Regions from separate parts of the Kocuria turfanensis genome, predicted to be linked through region 2. Evidence: riboswitches for the same ligand, from Rfam matches in the RefSeq annotation. Region 2 holds a riboswitch; the other holds the start of a gene.
What was found. Region 2 has a riboswitch for glycine ahead of gcvP (aminomethyl-transferring glycine dehydrogenase). Riboswitches for the same ligand answer to the same signal wherever they lie in the genome.
Positions count from the first base shown of each region.

Region 1: another riboswitch for glycine. It lies ahead of AYX06_RS12530 (L-serine ammonia-lyase); the one in region 2 lies ahead of gcvP (aminomethyl-transferring glycine dehydrogenase).

Region 1 is NZ_CP014480.1:2,717,170-2,731,424, forward strand. Features, by position in the region: gene AYX06_RS12490 (glycerate kinase) at 1-262, shown strand, start outside; partial or broken gene AYX06_RS12495 (carbohydrate ABC transporter permease) at 416-1,371, shown strand; gene AYX06_RS12500 (carbohydrate ABC transporter permease) at 1,364-2,299, shown strand; gene AYX06_RS12505 (Gfo/Idh/MocA family oxidoreductase) at 2,418-3,806, shown strand; gene AYX06_RS12510 (NAD-dependent epimerase/dehydratase family protein) at 3,803-4,774, shown strand; gene AYX06_RS12515 (mandelate racemase/muconate lactonizing enzyme family protein) at 4,771-5,862, shown strand; gene AYX06_RS12520 (cupin domain-containing protein) at 5,933-6,550, opposite strand; gene AYX06_RS12525 (hypothetical protein) at 6,560-6,904, opposite strand; gene AYX06_RS12530 (L-serine ammonia-lyase) at 7,074-8,504, opposite strand; glycine riboswitch at 9,000-9,099, opposite strand; gene AYX06_RS12535 (M24 family metallopeptidase) at 9,240-10,310, opposite strand; gene AYX06_RS12540 (DUF6807 family protein) at 10,307-12,364, opposite strand; gene AYX06_RS12545 (ABC transporter ATP-binding protein) at 12,640-13,779, opposite strand; gene AYX06_RS12550 (ABC transporter substrate-binding protein) at 13,907-14,255, opposite strand, start outside.
Region 2 is NZ_CP014480.1:1,267,833-1,282,087, forward strand. Features, by position in the region: gene gcvP (aminomethyl-transferring glycine dehydrogenase) at 1-2,194, opposite strand, end outside; glycine riboswitch at 2,360-2,467, opposite strand; gene rplL (50S ribosomal protein L7/L12) at 2,588-2,971, opposite strand; gene rplJ (50S ribosomal protein L10) at 3,068-3,592, opposite strand; gene AYX06_RS05860 (GNAT family N-acetyltransferase) at 3,884-5,032, opposite strand; gene rplA (50S ribosomal protein L1) at 5,150-5,854, opposite strand; gene rplK (50S ribosomal protein L11) at 5,943-6,374, opposite strand; gene nusG (transcription termination/antitermination protein NusG) at 6,521-7,312, opposite strand; gene secE (preprotein translocase subunit SecE) at 7,390-7,662, opposite strand; tRNA gene AYX06_RS05885 (tRNA-Trp) at 7,773-7,845, opposite strand; gene AYX06_RS05890 (pyridoxal phosphate-dependent aminotransferase) at 8,132-9,337, shown strand; gene AYX06_RS05895 (hypothetical protein) at 9,334-9,669, shown strand; gene ppk2 (polyphosphate kinase 2) at 9,741-10,640, opposite strand; gene AYX06_RS05905 (6-phosphofructokinase) at 10,834-11,865, shown strand; gene ygfZ (CAF17-like 4Fe-4S cluster assembly/insertion protein YgfZ) at 12,828-13,925, opposite strand; gene AYX06_RS05920 (FABP family protein) at 13,931-14,255, opposite strand, start outside.

The DNA.
Region 1 (14,255 bases), 1.4 Mb from region 2:
GCGGGGGATCCCCGTGGCGGCGGTCGCCGGGCGGCTGTCCCTGTCCGCCCGGCAGCTGCGCGAGGCCGGCGTCGGGGCCGCCGCGTCCCTCGTGGACGTCGCCCCCTCCGAGGCCGAGGCCCGGGCCCGGGCGGGCCACTACGCGCCGCTGGCCGCGGCCGAGGCCCTGCGGCAGCTCGATCGCGTGCGTCCTGAGCCGGGGCGCGACGCGCCGGTCCGGACGCACGAGGACACACCCGGATCCATCCGGCATTGTGGTTGACGTCACACCCCGCGACCCCTAGCCTTGAGGGCAACGCGAGCATGGAAAACGCTTTCCCATCCGTTCCGAGGAGAGACCGATGACAATCAGGCAGATCGACACCGAACCGCTCCGGGTCGCCCGGCCGCGGCTGCGCCGAGGGGCGGTCCCGGTATGAGCGCCGTCGAGGAGATCACCCGGAAGGGCCTGCCCGGGGGCCGCGGGAAGCGCGCGGCCGGCCGGCAGGGGCCCCGCCCCGACCGGCGGGACAACAAGGCCGCGGCGGTCTTCCTGGCGCCCTGGATCGTGGGGCTCGTGGTCATCACCCTCGGCCCCATGCTGATGTCGCTCTACCTCTCCTTCACCGACTACAACCTGATGCGGTCCCCGGACTGGATCGGCCTGGAGAACTTCTCCCGGATGCTCGAGGACGCGCGGCTGCACAACTCCCTGAAGGTGACCTTCACCTACGTGTTCGTGGGGGTCCCGCTGCAGCTGGCGCTCGCCCTGGCGATCGCCATGGTCCTGGACCGGGGCCTGCGCGGCCTCGCGTTCTACCGCTCGGTCTTCTACCTCCGTCCCTGCTCGGCGCCTCCGTGGCGATCGCGATCCTGTGGAAGCAGCTCTTCGGGACCAGCGGGCTGGTCAACCAGGTGCTGGCCCTCGTCGGCATCGAGGGCATCGGGTGGATCTCGGACCCCCGGACGGCGCTCGGCAGCATCATCCTGCTGCACGTGTGGACCTTCGGGGCCCCGATGATCATCTTCCTGGCGGGCCTGCGGCAGATCCCCACCATGTACTACGAGGCGGCCTCCATCGACGGCGCCGGCAAGGTCACGCAGTTCTTCCGGATCACGCTGCCCCTGCTGAGCCCCATCATCTTCTTCAACCTGGTGCTCCAGATCATCCAGGCGTTCCAGTCCTTCACCCAGGCCTTCATCGTCTCGGGCGGCCGGGGAGGCCCCTCCGACTCGACGATGTTCTTCACGCTGTACCTCTACCAGACCGGCTTCGGCCAGTTCGACATGGGCTACGCCGCGGCCATGGCCTGGCTGCTGCTCGTCATCATCGGGGCGTTCACCGCTCTCAACTTCATCGCGTCTAAGTATTGGGTGTTCTACGATGACTAACTCGACAATCGCCTACGACCCCGCCCCGACGGCCGAGCAGGACTCCGCCCCGGCCCCGCCGCAGGGCGCGGCGAGCCGCCGGTCCCGCGGCCCCGGCGCCCGGGGGCGGATCCGCTCCCTGCTCAAGCACCTGGCGCTGATCCTCACGGGCGGGGTGATGATCTACCCGCTGCTGTGGATGCTGGCCAGCTCCCTGCGCCCCAACGACGTCATCTTCCGCGAGCCGGGCATCCTGCTCGAGACCTTCGAGAGCGCCAACTACACGGACGGGTGGACCGCCCTGTCCAGCCCGTTCAGCGTGTACCTGTTCAACTCCGCGGTCGTGGTGCTCGGGTGCATCGTGGGCAACCTGGTCTCCTGCTCGATGGCCGCCTACGCCTTCGCCCGGCTGGAGTTCCGGTTCAAGAAGCCGGCCTTCGCCCTGATGCTCCTCACGATCATGCTGCCGTTCCACGTGGTGATCGTGCCGCAGTACATCATGTTCTCCCAGATCGGGTGGGTGAACACCTTCTGGCCGCTGATCGTGCCGAAGCTGCTCGCCACGGACGCGTTCTTCGTCTTCCTCATGGTCCAGTTCATCCGCGGCATCCCGCGGGACATGGACGAGGCGGCCCGCATCGACGGCGCCGGCCACCCCCGGATCTTCGGGCAGATCATCCTGCCGATGATGGTCCCGGCCCTGGCCACCACCACGATCTTCACGTTCATCTGGACCTGGAACGACTTCTTCAGCGCCCTGATCTACCTCACCGACCCGGACATGTTCACCGTCCCGGTGGCGCTGCGCGCCTTCGTGGACGCCACGGGGGAGTCCTCCTGGGGCTCGCTGTTCGCGATGTCGATCGTGTCCCTGCTGCCGGTGTTCATCGCCTTCCTCGTGGGGCAGAAGTTCCTCGTCAAGGGCATCGCCACCACCGGCATCAAGTAGCCCGCCCGGGCTCCGTGCCCGCCGGCCGGGACCGCCCGGCCGGCGGGTCCGCCGACACCGATCCCCGCCGGCGCGGACCCCGCCGAAGACCACCCACCCCCAGCAGAAGGAGCACTCGATGCCCAGCGCAGACCCCACCGGCCCGGACGGCACGGCACCGCGGGAGGGACGGACCCGCTACCTCCTGGTCGGCACCGGCCACCGGTGCGAGATGTACCTCCGCTCGCTGCTGGACGACCACGCCGACGTCGCCGAGCTGGTGGCGGTGGGCGACAGCAACCCCGGACGGGCCGAGCACTACCGCCGGCTGGCCGAGGAGGCCGCGGGGGCGCCGGTCCAGGTCTTCGACCCCGCGGCGCTCACCCGCACGATCCGCGAGCAGGGCATCGACCGGGTCCTGATCACCACCCCCGACGTCACCCACGCCGACTACATCTGCGAGACCCTGCACGCCGGCGCGGACGCCGTCGTCGAGAAGCCCCTGACCATCGACGCGGAGGGCTGCCGCCGCGTCACCGCGGCCGTGGAGGAGACGGGCCGCGACGTGGTGGTCACGTTCAACTACCGCTACTCCCCGCGCAACACCGCGCTCAAGGACGTCGTGCAGTCCGGAGCGGTCGGCACGGTCACCTCCGTGGACTTCAGCTGGGTGCTGGACACCGTCCACGGCGCCGACTACTTCCGCCGCTGGCACCGGCAGAAGCAGAACTCCGGCGGGCTGCTGGTGCACAAGTCCTCCCACCACTTCGACCTGGTCAACTGGTGGCTGGGGGACACCCCGGAGCGCGTCTACGCCTCCGGCGGCCTCCGCTTCTACGGGCGGGACAACGCCGAGGCCCGGGCGCGGGCCGGCGTCCCCCGGCCCGTCGGCCCGGACGGCGACCCCTTCGCCCTGGACCTGCGCTCCGACGAGCGGCTCAGCCGGCTCTACCTCGACCACCAGCACCACGACGGCTACCGCCGGGACCAGGACGTGTTCTCCGACGGGATCACCATCGAGGACAACCTCGCGCTCGTGGTCGACTACGCCCGCGGCGCCACCCTCTGCTACTCCCTCAACGCCCACTCGCCCTGGGAGGGCTACCGGGTGGCCGTCAACGGCACCGAGGGCCGGGCCGAGCTGGAGGTCGTGGAGCGCGCCGCCGTGCTGCCCGCCGCCGGCGGGACCCCGGTGGACCCCTCGGTCACCGCCGGGGCGGACCGGGGCGGGGCCAGGCGGCGCGGCGAGCGGCTGGTCGTCCAGCGGCACTGGGAGACCGCCGAGGAGGTGCCCGTCCGCAACGGCTCCGGCAGCCACGGCGGCGGGGACCGGCTCCTGCTGGCCGACGTGTTCCGGGGACCGGGGGAGGACCCCTACGGCCGGCCCTCCGGCTACCGCGACGGCGTGGCGGCCGTGTCCGTGGGCATCGCCGGCAACCTCTCCCTCGAGACGGGCGCGCCGGTGCGGATCGCCGACCTGGACCTCGGCAGCACCGCCGCGGCCCGGCGCAGCGAGGTCCCGGCATGACCCGGGTGATGGTCACCGGCGGGTCCGGCCGGCTCGGACGCAGCGTCGTCGGCGGGCTGGCGGAGGCCGGCTACGAGGTCGTCAGCGTCGACCGCGCGCTGCCGCCCGAGGAGCAGCGGGCGGCCGCGCACCGGGCCGTCGAGCACCGGTCCGCCGAGCTCACCGACCCTCAGGCCACGCTCGCGCTGATGCGGGCCGCGCGCCCGGACGCGGTGATCAACCTTGCGGCCATCGCCGTGCCCTTCAGCGCCCCCGAGCACGTCATCCTGCAGACCAACGCCGTGATCGCCCACACCGTGGCCGATGCCGCCACCGAGGCCGGAGCCCGCCGGATCGTGATGGCCAGCAGCCCCACCGTGCTCGGCTACGGCTCCCCGGCCGGCTGGCTGCCGCCCGCCTTCCCGCTGACCGAGCGGACCCCGCCGCGGCCGTGGCACGCCTACGGGCTGTCCAAGCACGTCGCGGAGCAGGTCGCGCAGATGTTCGCGGCGGCCCGCGGCGGGAGCGTGCGCTACGCCTCCTTCCGCCCCTGCTACGTCATCGCCCCCGAGGAGTGGGCCGGTGCGCCGACCCAGCAGGGCCACACCGTGCGCGAGCGCCTGGACGACCCGGCGCTCGCCGCGCCGGCGCTGTTCAACTACGTGGACGCCCGGGACGTCACCACCTTCCTCGAGGCGCTGCTCGAGCGGATGGGCGCCACACGCAACGGGGACACGTACTTCGTGGGCGCCGCCGACGCCCTGGCCCGGCGCCCGCTGGCGGAGCTCATCCCGCAGTTCGTCCCCGGCAGCGAGGCGCTCGCCGCCGGCCTGACCGGGACGGCGCCGGCCTTCAGCATCGACAAGGCCCGTGAGGAGCTGGACTGGGAGCCGGCGCGCACCTGGCGCACCGAGCTGCGGGAGGACGCCGGCGACCCGGCTCCCGGGCAGCTCGCCGGCACCGGACGGCACGGGAAGGACACCGCATGAGCATCGCCGCCGTGCGCACCGAGCTGATCACCGCCCGGTTGCTGCGCAGCTGGGGCCCCGAGGCCCCGCGCAACCACCTGATCGCCGTCACGGTCGTGGCCGACGACGGCGCCACCGGCACCGGCTTCTCCTGGACCCCGACCATCGGGGCGCGGGCCGTGCAGGCGCTGCTCGACGACGACCTCGCGGGCTTCGTCCGCGGCCGTGACGAGCACCCGGAGGTGCTGTGGGACGACGCCTGGAAGTTCCTGCACGAGGGCGGCACGGGGCTCACCGGCATCGCCCTCGCCGGGATCGACCTGGCCCTGTGGGACCTGCGGGCCCGGCGCGCCGGCCTGTCGGTGCCCGCGCTGCTGGGCCGGCGGCAGCGCGACGTGGCCGTCTACGGCTCCGGCGTGAACCTGCACTACGAGCTCGACGAGCTGCAGGAGCAGGTGCGCCGCTGGGTCGCGGCGGGCTTCGGCGCCGTCAAGATCAAGGTGGGCCGGCCGGACCTGCGCGAGGACGTCGAGCGCGTCGCCGCCGTGCGCGAGCTGCTCGGCCCCGACCGCGGCCTGATGATCGACGCCAACCAGCGCTGGGACCTGCCCACGGCCCGCCGGGCCCTGGACGCGCTGGCGCCCTTCGCCCCGTCGTGGCTGGAGGAGCCGCTGCGCGCGGACGACCTCGAGGGCTACCGCCAGCTGCGCCGGTTCAGCCGGGTGCCCATCGCGCTCGGGGAGAACCTGCACAACGTCTACCGGTTCCGGGACTTCATCGGCGCCGGGGCCGTGGACATCGTCCAGCCGAACATCGTGCGGGTGGGCGGCATCACGCCCTTCCGGCGGATCGTGGAGCTCGCCCGCACCCACAACGTGGGGATCGCGCCCCACCTGCTGCCGGAGCTCTCGGGGCAGCTGGCGCTGACCCTCGCGGAGCCGACCATGGTGGAGGTGGTCGAGGACGCCGGGTTCGCCGAGCTCGGCGTCCTCGCCGAGCCGTCCCCGGTGCGGGTCACGGGCTCGCGGCTGCAGCTCCTGGACCGCCCCGGGCTCGGCCTGGCGCTGCGGCAGCAGTCGCTGCCCGCCCCGCAGGCGGCCGTGGTCTGAGCCCGGCCGGCTGCCCCGGCCGTGCCGGCGGCGCGGGACCCCGTCCGTTCCCCGTGCCGCGGCGGCCGGATCAGGTGCCGGCGGGCGCCGGTCCGCGGAGCGTCAGGGGCTCGCCCAGGCGCCCGATGAGGATGCGCTGCTCGAGCTCCGGATAGGCGCCGCGAAGCCCCCGGCGCCGGGCCACCGGGCCGAGCACGCGGTGCATCAGCTGCTGCACGGGCCGCGGCGGGGAGACGAAGCGGATGGTGTCGTCCCACTCGTGGGACAGCAGGGCGAGCTGCAACGGCCCCGGCATCCCGCGGGGGTTCGTGCGCCCCGCGGCGGCCAGTCCCCACAGCGTCACGATGGCCTCCTCGAACCGGAGGGCGGGCCGCACCTCGACGAGGACGCGTGCCGGTTCGTCCCCGTGGGTCCACCAGTCGTGCACCGTCCCCGGCGGGACCTCCACGGCACCCCCGACGTCGAGCACCCCGGTGTCGGAGCCGTAGCGGACGCCCAGCCGGCCCTGCCGGACCTCGAACCGCTCGCTCTGCCGGGGGTGGGTGTGCGGGGCCGCGACCCGGGCGCCGGGCGGGGCCCACAGCTCGGCGCGCACCAGCTCCCCGCCGGAGTCGGCCGAGCTCACCAGCACGACCGCGCGCTCCTGGGTGACGGGATTGACGTAGATGCTGCCCGTTCTGCTGCCCATGCTCCGACGCTAGGCGCTGCCGGGCCCCCGTGCGCCCTCCGGAGCCACTGTGACCGCACGTTGCCGCTCCCGCGCGCGGTCCGCCGTGGGGTCCGGCCCCGGGGCGACGGCGGTGCGCCCGGCCTGCTGCCGGGCCCGCAGCAGCGCATCCGTCTGGCTCGCCCAGCCGAGCCGGTGCTGCTCGAAGCGGGGCACGAGACCGGCGATCGTGAGGACGACGCCGAGCACCACCGTGCCGACGAGCAGGTCGTACGGGGCCCGGCCGCCGAGGAGCGTGAGTCCCATGCCGGCCATCGCGGGAGCCGTCATCAGCACGCCGAGGGCGGCCACCACGTCTGCCAAGGTCATTCTCATGTGCAAACCTCCTCTGCACGAGGCTAGACCTTTGTCCAGTCCGGGGCACAGTGTTCCACTGCATGACGTGTCCGCCCTCGGACACGACCCCGGCAGGGCGGTTCCGGCGGCCGGGGCGGCGGGGAAGCCGCGCGGGCGGTCCCTCCGCCGCGGGACGGGGCGTGGCGGGTCAGCACTCCACGACGTTGACGGCGAGCCCGCCAAGGGCGGTCTCCTTGTACTTGTGGCTCATGTCCTTGCCGGTCTCGCGCATGGTCACGATGACCTCGTCGAGGCTGACCCGGTGCGTGCCGTCGCCCCACATGGCCATCTTGGCGGCGTTGATCGCCTTGGTCGCGGCGATCGCGTTGCGCTCGATGCACGGGATCTGCACCAGGCCGCCGATCGGGTCGCAGGTCAGCCCGAGGTTGTGCTCCATGGCGATCTCGGCGGCATTCTCCACCTGGGCGGGCGTGCCGCCGAGGACCTCCGCCAGTCCGCCGGCGGCCATCGAGGAGGCGGAGCCCACCTCGCCCTGGCAGCCGACCTCGGCCCCGGAGATCGAGGCCTGCTCCTTGTAGAGCACCCCCACGGCCCCGGCCGTGAGCAGGAACCGGACCACGATGTCCTGCCGGGCGGCCCCGAGCGCCTCCGGGCCCTCGGCGGCGGCGGCGCGGGCCGCGGGGGAGTAGTGGGTGGCGTAGAACAGCACCGCCGGGATGATCCCGGCCGCCCCGTTGGTGGGGGCGGTGACCACCCGACCGCCGGAGGCGTTCTCCTCGTTGACCGCCAGGGCCACGAGATTCACCCACTCCGGCCAGAAGCCCGGGTCCCGGTCCGGGTCCTCGGTGCGCAGCCGCCGGTGCCACTGCGGGGCGCGGCGGGCGACGTTCAGCCCTCCGGGCAGCGGGCCGGTGCGCCGGAGGCTGGAGTCCTTGCACTCCTCCATCACGGTCCAGATGTGCAGCAGCTGCTCCCGGATCTCGTCCTCACCGCGCCACGTCCGCTCGTTGGCCAGCATCACCTCGCTGATCGGCCGGCCGGTGCTCGCGCAGTGGCCCAGCAGCTCCCGGGCGGTGCGGAAGGGGTGGGGCACCTGCGCGCTGGCGGCCTCCAGCTCCGCCGCGGCGGTGTCCTCCTCGCCCTCCTGGACGATGAACCCGCCGCCGACCGAGAACCAGGTCTCGTCGGCGAGGACGGTCCCGTCCGCGCCGAGCGCCTGGAAGCGCATGCCGTTGGTGTGCCGCTCCAGCACGGTCAGCGGGTGCTGCACCATGTCCTCGACGCCGTAGCGGATGTCCCGGCGGTGCCCGAGGGCGGCGCACAGCCGCAGCGTCCCGGTGCCGGCGATGTCGGCCAGCCGCTCCTCCACCTCGTCGGGGCGGACCTGTTCCGGGTCGTAGCCCTCCAGGCCCAGCAGGATCGCGGTGAACGTGCCGTGGCCGCGGCCGGTGGCGGACAGCGACCCGTAGACGTCCACGCGCAGGTCGGCGGTGCGCTCCAGGAGGTCCTGGGCGACCAGGGCGACGGCGAAGCGCCGGGCGGCGCGCATGGGCCCGACGGTGTGAGAGCTCGAGGGGCCGATGCCCACGGTGAACAGATCGAAGACGCTGATGGCCATGGTGGTGCTCCAGAACAGAGTGGCGGCCCCGGGAAGGGGTGGACGGGATGACGGGGAGGGCGCCGGCCGCCGGGCCTCGGCCCCGCTCCCCCTCTGGACGACGGCCGGCAGCGGCTGCTGCACGCGGCCAGGTGCGTCTCGCGTGAGCCCGCCTCCGTCGTCCTCGGCATGTCCTCGGGGAACGACGGCGGGTCCGGCGGGGAGGTCTCCCCGCCGACGGGTCGGCCGGCGCCGGTGGCCGGGGCGAGGAACCCGGCGGAGGCGGTGTCCCCGCGCACGTCTCCGGCGGCACGGGCGCGATCCGGTGCGGTCGCGGCGGGCCGGGCCGAGGTGGTCGTCATCGAGGAACTCCGGGCTTCTGCGCGGTGGGCTCGCGCGGTCTGCGGGTTCCTCCCCGATCTGTTGCACAGCCTGAGAGTTTCCGCCGCACCCGGACGGGGTGCGGCTTGCTCCGTCGGCGAGCGCGGGCCAGGCCACGCTACTTTCCAGAGGTGCCTCGGCGCGGCGGTGCATGGGCCTGAGAGTTTCCCGGGGAGGAATTGCTCCTACGGCGCCCGATCGGTGTGGCCGAGCGGGTCTCTCCCGCCGCGCGTCGATGGCGACAGTCGTGTGACTGTCAGCACAATCTAGTGGAGGCGGCCGCGAGAGGCAACGGCTCGCGCCCCTGGCGCACCGCGGAGCCGGTCATCGTCGTCCGCCGGGCCCGCCGGACGACCGCAGGGTCCCCGGCGCCGGTCAGCGCTCGAGCGTGGTGGGGCGGTCCCGGCCGCGCACCCGGACGACCGGCCAGCGGGGGTCCACCGACAGGGGCCGGGGGCCGCCGGCGCCCAGCAGCACGGTGTCCTCGATCTTCGCGCCGGGGGCGGACGGGTTCCACGCGAACGCCTGGTGCTCGTGCACCCGGTCCGGGACGCCGGGGACCAGCCGCGGATCCCGGCCCGCGTAGCCGGCCGGGCCGCCCTGGTGGTGCCGGGTCCACTCCCCGGCGTCGAAGCCGTGGCGCGGATAGGCCCGCTGCAGGACCGGGAGCACGTCCGCGAGGGGCAGCCCGGGGCGCAGGGCGTCCAGGACGTCGGCCTCGACCTCCGCGATCCCCGCCTCCGCGTCGGCCTCCCGCGCGGTGGCGGGGCCGAAGCGGACCCAGCGGGTCACGTTGGCGATCAGCCCGCCGCGGCGGGCGCAGACCACGGCCATGGCCCGCCGCCCCAGCGGGGCCGCCGTCGGCAGGGGGTGGCGGTGCGCCAGTCGCTCCGCACCGCTGCACAGGAGGACGAGCGGCTCCGCGCCGCGCCGCACCAGCGCGGCGGCCAGCTCGGCGGCGACCTCCCGCTCGGTGCTGCGCGGGGTGGCCCGGCTCAGCACATCCGTGAGCACGGTCGCGGCCACCCGGCACAGGGCCTCGTAGCGCAGCGTCTCCCCGGGCAACAGGGACGCGCGGGCGGCCCGCAGCGGGGCCGCGAGACAGTCCTCGGCGAGCACCGCCATCGAGCGGGCGGCGGGGAACCAGCTCTCCGGGGCGGCCGGGGCGGCGTGCCAGGGCAGCTCGTGCAGCCGGACGTCGTCGGGCAGCTCCTCGGCCGCGAGCCGGGCCGCCTCGCTGGTGGAGGTCAGCACCTCGTCCCCGTCCTGGTGCACCAGGACGGACGCCACCGGCGGGCCGGCGAGGGAGACGTGCACGCGGGCCCCGTCGAGGTACCAGGACACCGCCGTGGAGCTCTCCAGGAGCACGGCGTCCGCGCCGTGCTCCTGGAGCACGCGCAGGACCCGGCGCCGCTTCTCCGCCCGGTCGGCGCCCGAGGAGCTCACGCGCCGGGGCTCTCGGCCGGGCCGCGGTCCTCGGCGGCACGGTCGAGCAGGGCCTCCACCCCGGTGGCGTCGAGGCGGCCGTCCACCACGAGGACGTGCACCGCCCGCTCGAACGGGACCTCCGGCGCGGTGGTCACCGGGGCGTCCCAGGCCGGCGCGAGGCCCACTCCCGGATAGCCCGAGACGCGGACGAACCACGGGTCGGCCGACGGCCCGCCGTGGCGCAGGACGAGCGTGGCGGGGCGCCCGGCGAACTCGGCGGAGAAGGCCAGCCACGGGGACACGCTGCCGTGCACGGCGTCCTCGCCCGCGGCGGCCGCGGTGAACACGTCCGCGTCCGTGCAGTCCGGCAGGCGCCAGAAGAACCCGCCGTAGCCGCCGCCGGGGCGTCCGTTGGCTCCGGGGCTGCCCAGCTGCACGGGACGATCCCCGGCGGGGGAGAGGCGGAAGCGCAGACCGAGCTCCCAGGCGTGCTCCGCCACGGGGCGGAAGGTCCAGCGGCGCTCCTCGGCCAGGACCGCGGTGCCGTCCGGGCCGAGCCAGGACAGCTCCTCCTCCAGCCGGTCCTCCGTGGCGTGGGCCGCGACGCGGTGGACGCGGCCGTGGTCGTCCCGCCACACGTACCGCTGGTCCTCGCGGGTGTAGGTGCGCCCGCCCCAGAAGTTGAGGCCGTCGACGTCCTGCAGGGCGGTGCTCACGCCCAGGTGCCAGACGTGGTCCAGCGGCTGCTGGTCCGTGACGGTGACGCCGCCGAGGGTGCGGACCGGGTGCAGGAACGGACGCGGCGAGGAGGTCGGGGCGATGCCCTCGCCCGTGCGGACCCGGGCGACCTCGTGGCCCGCCACGACGAAGCGCTCGCCGGTCGCGGCGGGGGCCGCCCACGGCGCCCCGATCCCCGTGAAGCCGGACTGGGCCGCGACCGCGCGGACCGCCCAGTCCTCGACGCCGGGCAGGACGAGGCGGCGGGAACCGCCCTCCTCGAGCCACCGCACGTGCTCCGGGGCGATCGGCGCGGGGTCCGGGGCGGTGCGCACGGCGTCGAGCACCCGCATGAAGGCTCCCGTGGCGGCCAGGTGGCAGAGCAGCGCGGCGCCGTCGCGGCGTGCGGCGATCAGGTTCTCCAGCAGGTTCGTGCGCCCGGAGGTGACGGTCCGCGTGCCCTCGGGCCCGGAGACGGTCAGCTCGTCCCGGGTGTAGTGCAGCACCGCCCGGCCCTCCGTGCCCTCGACCGTGATGAAGGGGTCCTGCTGCTCGGCGGCGCACAGCGTCAGGGCGCACGTGACGGGGACGCCGGACGCGGTGCGGACCTGCACCACCGAGGTGTCGTCGGACTCGATCGCGTTGGCGCGGTACAGCTCGGTGCGCAGCTGCGCGACGTCCTCGGCGGTCCGGGCCCCGGCGATGTGCAGGGCGGTCATGACGGCGTGGGCCAGGGGGTTCGTGACCACCCCGTCCACCACGTCCACGCCGCCGATGCGGCGCCGGCCGGCCCAGGGGGAGCGGGTGAAGTAGCCGGTGTCCCGGGACCACAGGCCCGTGGCGCCCACCGCGCGCAGCCGCCCGATCTCCCCGCTCGCCAGCAGCCGGTCGATGAGCCCCAGGGCGTGGGAGCCGATGCTCTGGAACCCCACCTGGACGAGGCGGTCCGCCTCCTCGGCGGCGTCGAGCAGGCGGTGGAACTGCTCGAGGTTCGCCACCGGCGGCTTCTCGAGCAGGACGTCGGCCCCCAGGCCCAGGGCCGTCAGGGCGAGGTCGAAGTGGGTGTCGATCGGGGTGGAGACCACCACCACGTCGACGTCGAGCCCCGCAGCCCGCAGCTGCTCCAGGTCGCCGAACATCGGCACCTCGGGCCCGAGCACGCCGTCGTCGTCGGCGCGCCGGTCGACGGCCGCGACCAGCCGGACGCCGCCCTCCTCCTCGAGCCGGCGGATGTTCGCCAGGTGCCGCTCCCCGAAGCCGCCGATCCCCACCAGGCAGACGCGCACGGGTACCTCCCCGTGCGCGTCTGCCTGGTGGGGATCGGCGGTCGGGGCGGGAGCGGTCTGGGCATGCACGGGATCTCCTCGGACGCGGTGGGAATGCGCTTTCCAACGTATCGGCGGGGTGCCGGTGTGTCAACAGTCACACTGTCCGCATCGGCGCGGGCGCCGCCGCGCCGCGGAGCCCGGGACCGGGGCGCCGGGAGTCCATGCCGCACCGGCGCCCGGGACGGCCCGGACGTCCCGCACGACGGACGACGACGGCAGCGGGCCCGGCGCCTCCCGTGGGAGTGCCGGGCCCGCTGCTGTCGTCTCGCGCAACGACCGGTGTGGTGGGGCCGGTGTGGGGGTCAGTCGGGCAGGCGGGTGCCGGTGGTGGTGTCGAAGAGGTGGACGTGGTCCAGGTTCGGGGTCACCCAGATGGTGGTCCCGGCCTTGGGTGGGGTGCGGCCCTCCACGCGCACGACGATCTCGTGGGCGGCGGGGGCGTCCTCCTCGACCTGGCCGGTGGGGTCGACCTGCACGATGGTGTTGGCGGCGGTGACCGGGGCGAGGTGGCCGTAGACGAAGGCGTCGGCACCGAGCTCCTCGACCACGTCGGCCACGATCGGCAGCCCGGTGCCCTCCGGGGCGGGGGTGAGGTCCTCGGGGCGGATCCCCACGGTGACCTGGGAGCCGGTGAGCCCGGTGCGCTGGGCGGGGGTCAGCGGGATGTGCAGGGTGCCCAGCTGGACCCCGGTCTCGGTGACCGGGGAGCGGAAGAGGTTCATCGCCGGGGAGCCGATGAAGCCGGCGACGAACTCGGTGGCGGGGGCGTCGTAGAGGGCCCGGGGGGTGTCGACCTGCATCAGCACCCCGTCCTTGAGCACCGCCACCCTATCGCCCATGGTCATCGCCTCGACCTGGTCGTGGGTGACGTAGACGGTGGTGACGCCCAGGCGGCGGGTGAGGGAGGCGATCTGGGTGCGGGTCTGCACGCGCAGCTTCGCGTCGAGGTTCGACAGCGGCTCGTCCATCAGGAACACCTGCGGGGAGCGCACGATCGCCCGGCCCATGGCCACCCGCTGGCGCTGCCCGCCGGACAGGGCCTTGGGCTTGCGGTCCAGGTAGTCGGTGAGGTCCAGGATCTTGGCGGCCTCCTCGACCCGGGTCCGGCGCTCCTCGGGGCTGACCTTGGCGATCTTCAGGGCGAAGCCCATGTTCTCGGCCACGGTCATGTGCGGGTAGAGGGCGTAGTTCTGGAAGACCATCGCGATGTCGCGGTCCCGGGAGGGCACGTCGGTGACGTCGCGGTCCCCGATGTAGATGTTGCCGGCGGTGACCTCCTCCAGGCCGGCCAGCATCCGCAGGGTGGTGGACTTCCCGCACCCGGAAGGGCCCACCAGGACGAGGAACTCCCCGTCGGCGACCTGAAGGTCCAGGTCGGTGACCGAGGGCCGCTCGGCCCCCGGGTACTGGCAGGTGACATTGGCGTAGCGCACAGCAGACATGAATCAAGCCTCTTTCCCGGCAGGCACGTGCCGGACGGTCCGAAGGAGAAGCGGGTGGCGGCCGGCCGGGGGCGGGCCGAATGGAGCCGCGGGCGCCGGCCCGGCCGGCGCCCGCGGAGCGTGCGGGTCAGCTGATCGCCGACTCCATCTCGGAGACCAGGCTCTTGGCGGCGTCCTCGGGGCTCGAGCGGTCGAAGACCACGTCCAGCTCGTAGCGGTACAGGATCTCCTGGAGGGTGCTGAAGCCCAGCGGCGGGACCGGCATGGGGTCGCCGAGCTCGGGCTGGATCTCCTCGACGAAGTCGGCGGCCACGGTGTCCGCCTCGCTCAGCTCCGGGAGGACGGCCTCGCGGACCGACTCGTTGGCGGGCAGGCCGCGGTCGGCGAGGTTGAGCTTGCCGGCCTCCTCGCTGTTGACCATGAAGTCGATGAACTTCTTGACCTCCTCCGGGTGCTCGGTCCGGGCGGAGCCGGAC
Region 2 (14,255 bases):
GGAAGGTCTCGGCGCCCGCGCCCGCGTCCGCGGCGGCCGGGTCCTCGGGCAGGAACGGCACCAGGTGCTCGGCGACCGCCACCGGCCCCACCCCGGGTCCGCCGCCGCCGTGCGGGATGCAGAAGGTCTTGTGCAGGTTCAGGTGGGAGACGTCCCCGCCGAAGCGGCCGGGACGGGCCAGGCCCATGAGCGCGTTGAGGTTGGCGCCGTCCACGTAGACCTGCCCGCCGGCGTCGTGCACGGCCGCGCAGACGGCGGTGACCTGCTCCTCGAACACCCCGTGCGTGGAGGGGTAGGTGATCATGATCCCCGCGAGCTCGTCCCCCACGGCCGCGATCTTCGCGTCGAGGTCGTCCAGGTCCACGGAGCCGTCCTCGGCGGTGGCCACGACCACGACCTTCAGGTCGGCGAGCACCGCGGACGCGGCGTTCGTGCCGTGGGCGGAGGACGGGATGAGGATGGTGGTGCGCCGGTCGTCCCCGCGGGAGAGGTGGTAGCGGCGGATCGCCAGCAGACCGGCGAGCTCCCCCTGCGACCCGGCGTTGGGCTGGACGGACACGGCGGCGTAGCCGGTGATCTCCGCGAGCCAGGACTCCAGCTGGGCGATGAGCTCCCGGTAGCCGACGGTCTGCTCCTCGGGGGCCAGCGGGTGGATCGAGGCGAACTCGGGCCAGCTGATGGGCTCCATCTCCGCGGCCGCGTTGAGCTTCATGGTGCAGGAGCCCAGCGGGATCATGGTCCGGTCCAGGGCCAGGTCCTTGTCCGCGAGGGAGCGCAGCCAGCGCATCATCGCGGTCTCGGAGCGGTGCAGGGTGAACACCGGGTGGGCGAGGTAGGAGTCGGTGCGCAGCAGCGCGGCCGGCAGGTCCCAGCCGGCGGTCCCGTCCTCGGGGGCGGGCGCCCCGAAGGCGGCGAGCACCGCGTCCACGTCGCGCTCGTCGTGGGGCTCCCCCACCGAGACGGACACGTGGTCCGCGTCGGCCCGGCGGATGTTGACGCCGCGCTCGGCGGCGGCCGCGACGACCGCGTCGGCGCGGCCGGGCACCTGGGCCAGGACGGTGTCGAAGAACGTGTCGTGCACCACCGGCACCCCGGCGGCGGTGAGCCCCTCGGCCAGCCGCGCGGCGAGCCGGTGCACGCGCTCGGCGATGGCGCGCAGCCCGTCCGCGCCGTGGTAGGCGGCGTAGGCGCCGGCGACGATGGCCAGCAGCGCCTGGGCCGTGCAGATGTTGGAGGTGGCCTTCTCGCGGCGGATGTGCTGCTCGCGGGTCTGCAGCGCCAGGCGGTAGGCGGGCCGGCCGGAGGAGTCCACCGAGACGCCCACCAGGCGCCCGGGCAGATTGCGCTCCAGCCCCTTGCGGCAGGCCATGAAGGCGGCGTGGGGCCCGCCGAAGAACAGGGGCACCCCGAAGCGCTGGGCGGAGCCGACGGCGATGTCCGCGCCCTGCTCCCCCGGGGAGCGCAGGAGGGTGAGGGCCAGCAGGTCGGTGGCGACGGCCACGAGCGCGCCCTGCGCGTGGGCCTGCTCCGTGCGCTCCGCCAGGTCGGCGACGTCCCCGTCCACGCCGACCTGGGTCAGGACCACGCCGAAGAACTCGCCCTCGGGCAGGCCCTCGGAGAGGTCGGCGACGACCAGGTCGATGCCCACGGCCCGGCAGCGGCCGCGCAGCACGGCGAGGGTCTGCGGCAGGCTGTGGGAGTCCACGGCGACGCGGCGGCTGCCGGACCTGCGGTTGGCACGGCGCATCATGAGCACGGCCTCGGCGACGGCGGTGGCCTCGTCGAGCAGGGAGGCGTTGGCCAGGTCGAGGCCGGTGAGGTCCATGACGGCGTTCTGGAAGGTCAGCAGGGCCTCGAGCCGGCCCTGGGAGATCTCCGGCTGGTACGGGGTGTAGGAGGTGTACCAGGCGGGGTTCTCGAGGATGTTGCGGCGCAGCGCGGGCGGGGTGACGGTCTCGGCGTAGCCCTGCCCGATCATCTGGGTCATCACCCGGTTCTTCGCCGCGATCCGGCGCAGGGCGGTGAGGGCCTCGTGCTCGGACATGGGCTCCGGCAGCGGCAGGGGCTCGTCGCTGGCGATGCCGCGGGGGACCGCGCGGGCGACGAGCTCGTCGAGGTCGGCCGCGCCGACGGTCTCGAGCATGATCCCGGTCTCGGCGGCGTCCGGTCCGAGGTGGCGTGGAAGGAAGGACAAGGTCAGCTCCTCGTGGTTCGAGGCCCGGTGGGGCCCGTCCGGCCCTCCCCGCTCTGTTCGCTGACCTGAGAGTTTTCACCGGCCCCGGGCGGGGGCCGGCTTGCACCGTCGGTGGCCTCCGCCCGGGGCCGGTGGCCGTGGGCGGGTGGGCCTCTTCAGAGTGGCCTGCTCGCAGCGGTACGGGTGCCTGAGAGATTCCCGGGGAGGATTTGCTCCTTCGGCGCCGCCGGCCGTCCGGGTGCGGACGGCGGCGGACTCTCCCGCTGCGGGTGGGCGGCCGATGTGGTTGTGCCTCCAGTGTCCCACACCCCGCCGGGCACGGCACGAGGCCCCGGACGCCGTGCGTCCGGGGCCTCGCGGGATCGGGTGCGCCGTGGCGCCTCCGAGAGGGTCCTACTTGAGGGTGACGGTGGCGCCGGCGCCCTCGAGGGCCTCCTTGGCCTTGTCCGCGGCCTCCTTGTTGGCGCCCTCGAGGACGGCCTTGGGGGCCGAGTCCACGAGGTCCTTGGCCTCCTTGAGGCCGAGGGAGGTCAGCGCGCGGACCTCCTTGATGACCTGGATCTTCTTGTCGCCGGCGGCCTCGAGCACGACGTCGAACTCGGTCTGCTCCTCGGCCTCCTCGGCGGCGGCGGCCGGAGCGGCGGCACCGGCGACGGCCACGGGGGCGGCGGCGGTGACGTCGAAGGTCTCCTCGAAGGCCTTGACGAACTCGGAGAGCTCGATGAGGGAGAGCTCCTTGAACGCGTCGATCAGTTCAGCGGTGGTGAGCTTGGCCATGGTGTGGCTCCTTTTCGATGGTGTGCCCCGGCCGGGTTCGTCGGCGCGGGACGGTCTGGTTCCGTGGTGAGAATGTGCCTCGCGGCGGGGTGCTGGTCAGGCGCCCTGCTCCTCGACCTTGGCGCGCAGCGCCTCGGCCGTACGGACGGTCTTGGACAGCGGGGCCTGGAACAGCGCCGCGGCCTGGGACAGGGACGCCTGGGCGGCACCGGCCACCTTGGCCAGCAGCACCTCGCGGGACTCGAGGTCCGCGAGCTGCTTGATCTCCGCCTCGCTGAGGGCCTTGCCCTCGAGGTAACCGCCCTTGACGACGAGCTGCGGGTTCGCCTTGGCGAAGTCACGCAGGCTCTTGGCGGCCTCGACGGGGTCCCCCGAGATGAAGGCGATCGCGCTCGGGCCGGCGAGCTGGCCGTCGAACGCGTCGATGCCCATCTCCTTGGCCGCGATCGCGGTCAGCGTGTTCTTCACCACGGCGTATTCGGCGTTCTCACCGAGCGAGCGGCGCAGCTCCTTGAGCTGGGCCACGGTGAGGCCGCGGTACTCAGTCAGGACAGCGGCGTCCGAGTTGGAGAACAGTTCCTTCAACTCGGCGACCGCGGCTGCCTTTTCCGGGTTCGCCATGGTACTCCTTCCGGTCTTCGATGCCGGCCGCTGCCGGAAGGGCCCGGGCACAGAAAAAGCCCCGCGCAGATGCCCGGGGCTCGGCGGCCCATCCCTGGTCGGGGACGTGCTCGCTGTGCTGGTTCACCTGCGCTGGCCGTTCCTGGCGGAACTCTTACGGCTGCTCCCCGTTCCGCGCGCTCCTGAACGGGGCGCACGAGGCAGGGGAGAACACGACCGGCGGTCTTTGGTACGTCCCACCCTACCCGAGGGTCCCGCACCCGCCAAATCGGCGCCTCCCCCGCGGCCCGCTCACGCCGCCGGGAACTCGCGGGACCACACCCCGCTGCGCCCGGCGACCCGGAAGCCGAGGCGGCTGTTGACCCGGCTCATCCGGTCGTCGCCGCTGTGGGACCACGAGTACACGGTGCGCACGGTCGGGGCCAGCCGTTCGAGCTGCTGCAGGTTCGCCAGCTTGAGGCGGGTGGCGAGCCAGCGGCGCCGGTGCTCGCGCAGCACCACGGTCTCGTCCTGCATCCCGATCACCGGGTCCTCCCCCGCCAGGACGATCTCGGTCATCCCGACCAGGTGGCCGGTGGTCCCGTGCTCGGCGACGGCGACCAGCGACACGTTGCCGGCCTCGGCGCGCAGCTGCTCGGTGCGGCGCACCCGCTCGGCGTCCCAGGGCTCGGGGTCGGCCGCCACCGGCGCCAGGAAGGAGTCGGCGGCCATGCGCGAGTGCAGGGCGGCGAGCTCGTCGAGCCGCTCCTCGGGGGCGGGCCCGGCCCACACGTGGATGCGGTACGCCTCCGGCGCCGGCGAGGCGGCGACCTCGCGCAGCAGGGCCTGCACCCGGGCCGGCGGCAGGGGGACCTCCAGGACGCCGAAGTCGCTGACGGACTCCAGCCGGTACCCGGCGTGGAGGGCGAAGCGGGTCTGCCGGTTGGAGACGGGCAGGCGGCCGGAGCCGTCGGCGGCGTCGACCCATTCGACCATGCCCGGGGTGATCACCGGGAAGACCCCGGTCACGCTGCCGTCGCCCTGGATCTCCTCCGGGCCGGGGTGCTCGGTCTGGATCCGCAGGTGCCGGCGGGACTCGCCCACCGCGAGCTGCTCGGCGGCGCTGAGCAGCTCGCTGCCCGTGCCCTGCGAGGTGACCTCGGGGTCCACGTCGACGGTGATGTGCGCGGTGCCGGTGGAGGCCACCAGCGGCATGCGCACCTCGGCCCGGCCCGCGAGCCGGTCCCCGGTCCAGGCCAGCAGCACCACGACCCGCTCGAAGGGGTCCAGCAGGTCCCGGTAGAGCTCCTGCGCGTCGCCGGTGAGGTCCGAGATGCCCCAGACGTGCTGGCGGGACCGGCGCACGAGACCGGCGACCCGGCCCAGCAGCTCCTGGGCGGCGTCGTCGAAGTCGTCGGGGATGCGCATCTGCTCGATCCGCACTGGGGGGTGCTCGATCACGGGGACTCCCTTCCGGAGGGCGGCGGTGCCCCCGGGTTCGCGTGGGTGGAACGACGGGGGGCCCGGCCGCAGCGGCCGGGCCCCCCGTGCGGGCCCGTCGGGGCCCGGTGTCCGGCGTCAGGCGCCGACGACGACCTCGGTGGCGTTCGGGTCGACCGGGATGCCCGGGCCGAACGTGGTCGAGACGGTCGCCTTGGTGATGTAGCGGCCCTTCGAGGCGGAGGGCTTCAGGCGCAGGATCTCCTCGAGCGCGGCGCCGTAGTTCTCGGCCAGCTTCTCGACCTCGAAGGAGGTCTTGCCCACGATGAAGTGCAGGTTCGAGTGCTTGTCGACGCGGAAGTCGATCTTGCCGCCCTTGATGTCGTTGACGGCCTTGGCCACGTCCATGGTGACGGTGCCCGTCTTCGGGTTCGGCATGAGGTTGCGCGGACCCAGCACCTTGCCCAGGCGCCCCACCTTGCCCATCATGTCCGGGGTCGCCACGGCGGCGTCGAAGTCGGTCCAGCCGCCCTGGATGCGGGCGATCAGGTCGTCGGAGCCCACGTGGTCGGCGCCGGCCTCCTCCGCGGCGGCGGCCTTGTCGCCGGTCGCGAAGACGACGACGCGGGCGGTCTTGCCGGTGCCGTTGGGCAGGTTGACCGTGCCGCGGACCATCTGGTCGGCCTTGCGGGGATCCACGCCGAGACGGAGGACGACCTCCACGGTGGAGTCGGTCTTGGCGGTGTCGATCTCCTTGGCCAGGGCCACGGCCTCGGCCGGGCTGTAGAGCCCCTCGCCGATCCGGGCCGCTGCCGCCTGGTATGCCTTGCTGCGCTTTGCCATCTGCTTCTTCTCCTTGTGCAGTTGTGGTCTGCGGACCGCGCTCGGCCCTGCCACGTCAATAACGGTGGGTGGTGTCAGCCGAGGCTGATCACTCGACCTCGATGCCCATCGAGCGGGCGGTGCCGGCGATGATCTTCGCCGCGGCGTCGATGTCGTTGGCGTTGAGGTCTTCCTTCTTGGTCTCGGCGATCTCCCGGACCTGGTCCATGGTGAGCTTGCCGACCTTCTGGGTGTGCGGGACACCGGAGCCCTTGGCGACGCCGGCGGCCTTCTTGATCAGCTGCGCGGCGGGCGGGGTCTTCGTGACGAAGGTGAACGAGCGGTCCTCGTACACCGTGATCTCCACGGGGACGATGTTGCCGCGCTGGGACTCCGTGGCCGCGTTGTAGGCCTTGCAGAATTCCATGATGTTCACGCCGTGCTGACCGAGGGCCGGGCCCACGGGGGGCGCCGGGTTGGCGGCGCCTGCCTGGATCTGCAGCTTGATGAGGCCGGAGACCTTCTTCTTCTTGGGAGCCATGTGCTGGTCCTTCTTCTGCTGGACGTACCGGCGCACAGGAGCGTACGACGGCGGGTGGCCGCCGTGGCGCGGCGGCCGGTCGGCCCCGGCGGCGAAGCATGCGCCGCGGGGACGGGAACGGTGGGCGGGCGGTCGCGCCCGCCGGGTCAGATCTTGGAGACCTGGTTGAAGCCGAGGGTGACGGGGGTCTCGCGCTCGAAGATCGACACGAGGACGACGAGCTGCTGGGACTCCACCTTGATCTCGGAGATGGTGGCGGGGAGGGTCTCGAAGGGGCCCTCCTTGACGATCACGGACTCCCCGACCTCGAAGTCGATGTCGATCTGCGGCTGCGCGCTCGGCTGGGCGGCGGCCTCGCCGCCGGCGCCCTGCGGGGCCTCGAACACCGGGTTGAGCATCTCGAAGACCTCGTCCAGGCGCAGGGGGACGGGGTTGTACGCGTCCTGGCCCACGAAGCCCGTCACGCCCGGGGTGTGGCGCACCGCGCCCCAGGAGGCGTCGGTGAGGTTCATGCGCACCAGCACGTAGCCGGGGATCCGCACGCGGCGGACCACCTTGCGCTGGGCGTTCTTGATCTCGACGACCTCCTCCATGGGGACCTCGATCTGGAAGATGTCCTCCTCCATGTTGAGGGACTGGATGCGGGTCTCCAGGTTCGTCTTCACGCGGTTCTCGTAGCCGGCGTAGGTGTGGATGACGTACCAGTCACCCTCCTGGCGGCGCAGCTTCGACTTGAACTCCTCGACAGGGTCCACCGCGGGGGCCTCGTCCGCAGCGGGCGCCTCCTCGGCGACGGGTGCGGCCGCGGACTCCTCCGGCGCGTGGGCGGCGGCGAAGTCCTCCTCCTGCACGGAGGCCTCGGACTCCGGCAGCGCCGGGGCCTGCTGGTCGACCTCGGCCGGTGCCTCGGTGCCGTTTTCGAGCTCGTGCTCGGTCACTGGATCTCCCTGTTCTGTCGTGGATGTCGTGCGCTGCTGGGCCACGGTCGCCGTTGCCGGTCCGTGCGCCGCCCGGGTCATCCGGCGGCGTCGCCCTGCCCGAAGATCCACAGGGCGGCCTGCCCGAACGCGAGGTCCAGGACGGAGATGAGCACCATCATGAACGCGACGAACACGAGGACGACCAGCACGTAGTTCACCAGTTCGCGCCGCGTGGGGGTGACGACCTTCCGGAGCTCCCCGACGACCTGGCGCAGGAAGAGGAACAGGCGCCCGAAGATGCCGCGAGGACTCTCGGCGCCCTGCTCCGGGGGCTGGCCCGACGCCCTGCCGGCGGTGGTCTGCGACATCGGCTCTCCCTGTGTGGACTCGTGCGGGCCGTGCGGTGCTGCCGGCCCGCCGTCGCCGTGACGGGCCCGGCACCCCCGTAAGGGGGCGCCGGATCCGCTCCGGACTGGAGCAGGGCAGACAGGACTCGAACCTGCAACCTGCGGTTTTGGAGACCGCTGCGCTACCAATTGCGCCACTGCCCTTCGCGCCTCACGGCCTCGGCCGGCGTGCGCACGCCGACCTCGATCGCTCGGACCCGGTGACCGACTCTACCACCCGGCACCGCCGCGACGGCGCGCCCGGGCAGGCGTCGATGACACCAGTCGTCCATCCTAGGCGACCGGGGCGCGCCGGTGCAATCCGCCCGGGGGCGGCGGCGCGCCCCGCCCCCGGGCCACCGGGCGGCCCCGAGTAGCATGGGGCAGGTCCGCACCGCCGTCGCCGCGCACGGCGGCGCCCGTCCGTCCCCCTTCCAGGAGGCCCCCGGTCATGACCGCATCCCGCATCTCCCGGCGCGTCGGCGCCATCGCAGAGTCCGCGACGCTCGCGGTGGACGCCAAGGCGAAGGCCCTCAAGGCCGCCGGCCGCCCCGTGATCGGCTTCGGGGCCGGGGAGCCGGACTTCCCCACCCCGCAGTACATCGTGGACGCCGCCGCGGCGGCCCTGCAGGACCCGGCCAACTTCCGGTACACGCCGGCCGCGGGCCTGCCCGAGCTGCGGAGGGCGGTCGCCGAGCAGACCGCGCGGGACGACGGGTACGCGGTGGAGCCCTCGCAGGTGCTCGTCACCAACGGCGGCAAGCAGGCCGTGTTCCAGGCCTTCGCCACGGTCGTGGACGAGGGCGACGACGTCCTGCTCCCCGCCCCGTACTGGACCACCTACCCGGAGGCGATCAAGCTCGCCGGCGGCAACCCGGTGGAGGTCTTCGCCGGCCCGGAGCTCGGTTACAAGGTGACCCCGGAGCTGCTCGAGGAGGCGTGCACGGAGCGCACCAAGGCGCTGCTGTTCTGCTCCCCGTCCAACCCCACCGGCGCGGTGTACTCCCCCGAGGAGACCGCGGCCGTGGGCCGCTGGGCGGCCGAGAAGGGGATCTTCGTGCTCACCGACGAGATCTACCAGCACCTCACCTACGACGGCGTCCCGTTCACCTCGATCGCCGCCGCCGTGCCCGAGCTCGGCGACCGGGTGGTGATCCTCAACGGCGTGGCCAAGACCTACGCGATGACCGGCTGGCGCGTGGGCTGGATGATCGCGGCCCCGGACGTCGTCAAGGCCGCCACCAACCTGCAGTCCCACCTGACCTCCAACGTCAACAACGTCGCCCAGCGCGCGGCGCTGGCCGCGGTGTCCGGGCCCCTCGACGAGGCCCACCGGATGCGGGAGGCGTTCGACCGCCGGCGCAGGACCATGGTGGAGGCGCTCAACGCCGTCGAGGGGGTGGAGTGCCCCGTGCCCACCGGGGCCTTCTACGCCTACGCCGACGTGCGCGGGCTGCTCGGCCGGCGCTTCGGCGACGCCGTGCCGCAGACCTCGGCCGAGCTGGCCGAGCTGATCCTCGAGCGGGCCGAGGTCGCCGTGGTGCCCGGCGAGGCGTTCGGCCCCTCCGGCTTCCTGCGGCTGTCCTACGCCCTGGGCGACGACGACCTCGCCGAGGGCCTGCGCCGGCTCCAGGAGTTCCTGGGGAGCGCCGCGTGAGCGCCCTCGACGGCGCCGTGGCCGCGGCGGAGTCGGTCCCCGCCGCCGTGCTCGTGACCGGCGGGCTGATCGGCGGCTACGCCACCGCCCGGGCGACCGGCGTCCGCCCCCTGGGCGGGGCGGTGCTGGCCGCCGCGGGTGCGGCGGCCGCCCACTCGTGGTGGCACCGCGGCGGACCGGCGACCACGGCGGCGCTCGGCGGGCTCTACGTCCTGGGCTTCGGGCTCTCCCACCCGCTGGCCAAGCGGATCGGCGCCTGGCCCTCGGTGCTGGCCGTCACCGCCGTCAACGCCGCCGCCAACGCCGTGCTGGTGGACCGTCCCGGCCGCTGAGCCGCCCCGTCCCGCGACGACGCCGCCCGCCCCCTCCCGGGGACGGGCGGTGTCGTCGGTCGTGCCGCGGCTCAGTCGCCCACGGCGTCGCGGCCGCGCCGGACGATCAGCGGGTCGGGCGGGTAGACCACCGCCGGGTCCTTGTCCTCGTAGTCGAACTGGTCCAGGAAGAAACGCATGGCGTTGAGCCGGGCCCGCTTCTTGTCGTTGGACTTCACCGTGATCCACGGGGCGTGGTCGGTGTCGGTGCGCAGGAACATCTCCTCCTTGGCCTCGGTGTAGTCCTCCCACCGGTCCAGGGAGGCCAGGTCCATCGGGGAGAGCTTCCAGCGGCGCACCGGGTCGATCTGGCGGATCGCGAAGCGGGTGCGCTGCTCGTGCTGGGTGACGGAGAACCAGAACTTGGTCAGGTGGATGCCCGACTCCACCAGCATCTTCTCGAACACCGGGGCCTGGACCATGAAGTCCTCGTACTCCGTGTCCGAGCAGAAGCCCATCACCCGCTCCACGTTGGCCCGGTTGTACCAGGAGCGGTCGAACATCACGATCTCCCCGGCGGTGGGCAGGTGGCCGATGTAGCGCTGGAAGTACCACTGCCCCCGCTCCCGGTCGGAGGGCTTGGTCAGTGCCACCACCCGGGCGGCGCGCGGGTTCAGGTGCTCGGTGAAGCGCTTGATCGTCCCGCCCTTGCCGGCCGCGTCGCGGCCCTCGAACACGATGACGTGCTTGAGGTCGTGGTCCTGGCCCCAGTACTGGAACTTCAGCAGCTCGATCTGCAACTGGTACTTCTCCAGCTCGTAGTCCTCCCGCTCCAGCCGCTCCTCGTAGGGGTAGTCCTCCCGCCAGGTCTGCACCGCCGAGCCCCCCGGGTCGATCAGGTCCGGGTCCGGCGACTGCCCGTCCCGCACCGTGTAGCCCTGATCGACCAGCTTGTCGATGAACTCCCGCAGGTTCTCCCGGACCGGTTCCATGTCCTCGTTCACCGCCGACCTCCTTCCGGGCCCGTCAGGCCCCTTTCCCGCAGTCTAGGCCCGGCCCCGCAGCACGGGGACCCGGCCCGCCCGGCCGTCCGCGGTCCCCGCCCCGGGGCCCGTTCACTAGACTGGTCGAGCCGGTGCACGTCCGGCCGACTCGCACCCCGCCGACCCGGAGGAGACTGTACGGATGAAGATCGGACTGCTGACCAGCGGCGGGGACTGCCCCGGGCTCAACGCGGTGATCCGGGCGGCGGTGCTGCACGGGATCAAGAGCTACGGCCACGAGTTCGTGGGCTTCCGCGACGGCTGGCGCGGGGTGGTGGAGGGCGACATCATGGACCTGCCCCGCACCCGGGTGCGCGGGCTGGCCCGGGAGGGCGGCACCATCCTGGGCACCTCCCGCACCAACCCCTACGACGGGCCCGGCGGCGGACCGGAGAAGATCGCCGTGATGCTCGAACGCCACCACATCGACGCGATCGTGGCCATCGGCGGGGAGGGCACCCTGGCCGGGGCCAAGCGCCTGGCCGACGCCGGGCTGCCGGTGGTCGGGGTGCCCAAGACCATCGACAACGACCTGCAGGCCACCGACTACACCTTCGGCTTCGACACCGCCGTGCAGATCGCCACCGACGCCATGGACCGGCTGCGCACCACCGGGGAGTCCCACCACCGGTGCATGGTCGCCGAGGTCATGGGCCGCCACGTCGGGTGGATCGCGCTGCACTCGGGGATGTCCGCCGGGGCGCACGCGGTGCTGATCCCCGAGCAGTCGGTGTCCATGGAGCAGGTCTGCGCCTGGGTCACCGAGGTGCACGAGCGCGGCCGCTCCCCGCTGGTGGTCGTGGCCGAGGGCTTCATCCCCGAGGGCCACGGCGACGTGCTCGCCGGCAAGGGCACCGAGGCCTCCGGCCGGCCCCGGCTGGGCGGGGTCGGGGAGTACGTCACCGAGCAGATCGAGGCCGCCACCGGGATCGAGACCCGCAACACCATCCTGGGCCACATCCAGCGCGGCGGGGCCCCCACCGGCTTCGACCGGGTCCTGGCCACCCGCTTCGGGCTGGCCGCCGTGGACCTGGTCACCGACAAGGGCTGGGGCCAGATGGTCGCCATCCGCGGCACCGACATGGTCCGGGTGCCCTTCGGCGAGGCCCTCGACGGGCTCAAGACCGTGCCCCAGCACCGCTGGGACGAGGCCCGGGTCCTCTTCGGCCGCTGATCCCGCCGGCCGGGCCCCTGTGCTCCCGGCGGCGCCCCGGGCACGATGGTGCCATGGTCGACGAGGCCGAGACGTTCCCGGCGCCACCCGGGCGCGCGCCCGACGTGGCGGACGACTTCCGGGGGCCGCGTCTGCGGGAGGACCTGTGGGTCGATCACTACCTCCCGCACTGGACCACGCCGGAGCGGTCCCGCGCCCGGTACGACCTGGACGGCGCCGGGATCCGCCTGCGGATCGACGAGGACCAGCCGGACTGGCGGCCGGAGGACGCGCCGCTGCGGGTCTCGAACCTGCAGACCGGGGTGTTCTCCGGCCCGCCGGGGTCCGGACGGGGCACGCACCGGCACCGCCCCGACGGCCTGGTGGTGCGCACCGGGACCCCGGAGCGCCTGCTGTGGGCCCCGTCGTCGGGTCGGGTGGACGTCACGGTCAGCGCGAGTGCCGACGAGGGGTGCATGCTGGCTGCGTGGCTCGTCGGGACGGAGCACCTCTCGCCCGAGCACAGCGGGGAGATCTGCGTCTTCGAGATCGACGCGAGCGCCGTCGGCCGGGTGGCGAGCCGTGCCCGCTGCGGGCTGAAGGCCCACGGTGACCCGGCTCTGGTCACCGGGATGGTGGAGGTGACCGTGCCCCTCGACGCCTCGCTCCCCCACACGTGGTCGGTCCGGTGGGGGCCCGCGGGCACGGTGATCGGCTGCGAGGGAGTCGTCGTCGCACGGTCCGCCGCGGCTCCGGGCTATCCGCTGTTCCTGATGCTGGACCTGTTCGAGATCGGGCCGCGGTCGGAGGATCCGCGGCGCTACCCCAAGAGCGCCCGCATCCACGCCGTGCGCGGCTGGGCGGGCGGCTCGGCGCGGGGACGGCAGTCCGTCCCCCTGCCGAGGACCGCCCGTGCCGGCGCAGGCCGCGGCCGGCGCTCCCGGCGGACCGGGGGCGGCCCGGCACCGCCCGGCAGGGGTGTGCTAGGGGCGCGCGCCGCGGGGGCCGCGGAGGAAGCCGGCCTGCCGCCCGACCACCTGGCCGGCGTCGGGCTGGACCACGACCTGCTGGGCGGCGGCCCAGCGCTGCTCGCCGTCCGTGACGAGGAGCCGGGCCTCGGGATCGGCGGTGCGCTTGAGCACGGCCAGCGCGATCGGGCCCTGTTCGTGGTGCAGCTGCACGGAGGTGACCCGGCCGACGGCCCGCTCGCCCGCGAGGACCTCGGCGCCGGGGGACGGCAGCGTGTGCTCGGAGCCGTCGAGGTCGAGCAGCACGAGCCGCCGGGGCGGGTGGCCCAGGTTGTGCACGCGCGCCACGGTCTCCTGCCCCTTGTAGCAGCCCTTCTGCAGGTGCACGGCGGTGCGCAGGAGGTCGAGCTCGTGCGGGATCGTCCGCTCGTCCGTCTCGGCCCCCCAGCGCGGGCGCCAGGCGGCGATCCGCAGCGCCTCGGCCGCCCACGCGCCGGCGAGGGGCAGGTCGCGGGTCAGGGCGTCCAGCTCGGCCCGGGGCACCAGGTGCTCCCACCAGGTGCGCTCCTCCCCCGGGTGCGGGCCGTCGAGGGCGGCGTAGCTCCATCCGCCCGGGGCGACCGCGGGCCAGGGGTCGCGCCAGACCGGCCCGTCGCCCAGCCCGGGCACGGGAGCGGAGGCGCCGAGCACGGCCCACGCGCCGGAGCGGTCGGCCACCTCCACGCGCAGCGCGAAGCGCATGGACTCCAGCCACGCGACCAGCGGGGCGGTCTCCTCGGCCTCGGTGATCAGCCACGTGGTGGTGCCGTCGTCCACGACGTGCGGCGCGGTCTCGATGCGCCCCTGCACGGAGAGGAACAGGGTCTCGGCGCTGCTGCCCGGGGCGAGCCCGGTGAGCACCTGCGAGGAGAGCGTGGTCAGCCAGCTGAGCCGGTCCGGGCCGGTGACGGTGACGACGCCCTTCTGGGAGAGGTCGACCACGGTGCCGGGGGTCCGCACGAGGGCGCGCTGCTCGCGCAGCGGATCGCCGTAGTGGGCGGCGACCCCGCGGTCCAGGCCCTCGGCCTCGACGGCGCCCGGGCGGTCGAGCAGGGGTGAGCGGTAGGCGGTCACGGGGATCAGCCGATCTTCTTGAGCTGGGCGGAGGCGTGCGTGGCCAGCGGCTCGCCGAAGGCGGCCATGTCCCAGGCCCAGAACAGGTCGCCGTGGACCAGGCCGTACATCCGGGTCGAGGAGCTGTACTCCTTGGCGCCCCGGGCGCGCACCACGGCGTCCGTGGCGAGGTCGATGCGGGGGCCCTTGATCTGTCCGACGTAGAGCTCGGCGATGCCACCGGGGTGCGTGAGGGTCACCAGGACGTCGAAGCCGCCGTCACCGTTGCGCAGCCGTTCGACGTCCTCGGCGCCCTTGAGCACCGGCACGAGGTCCGGCGGGAGCATGCCG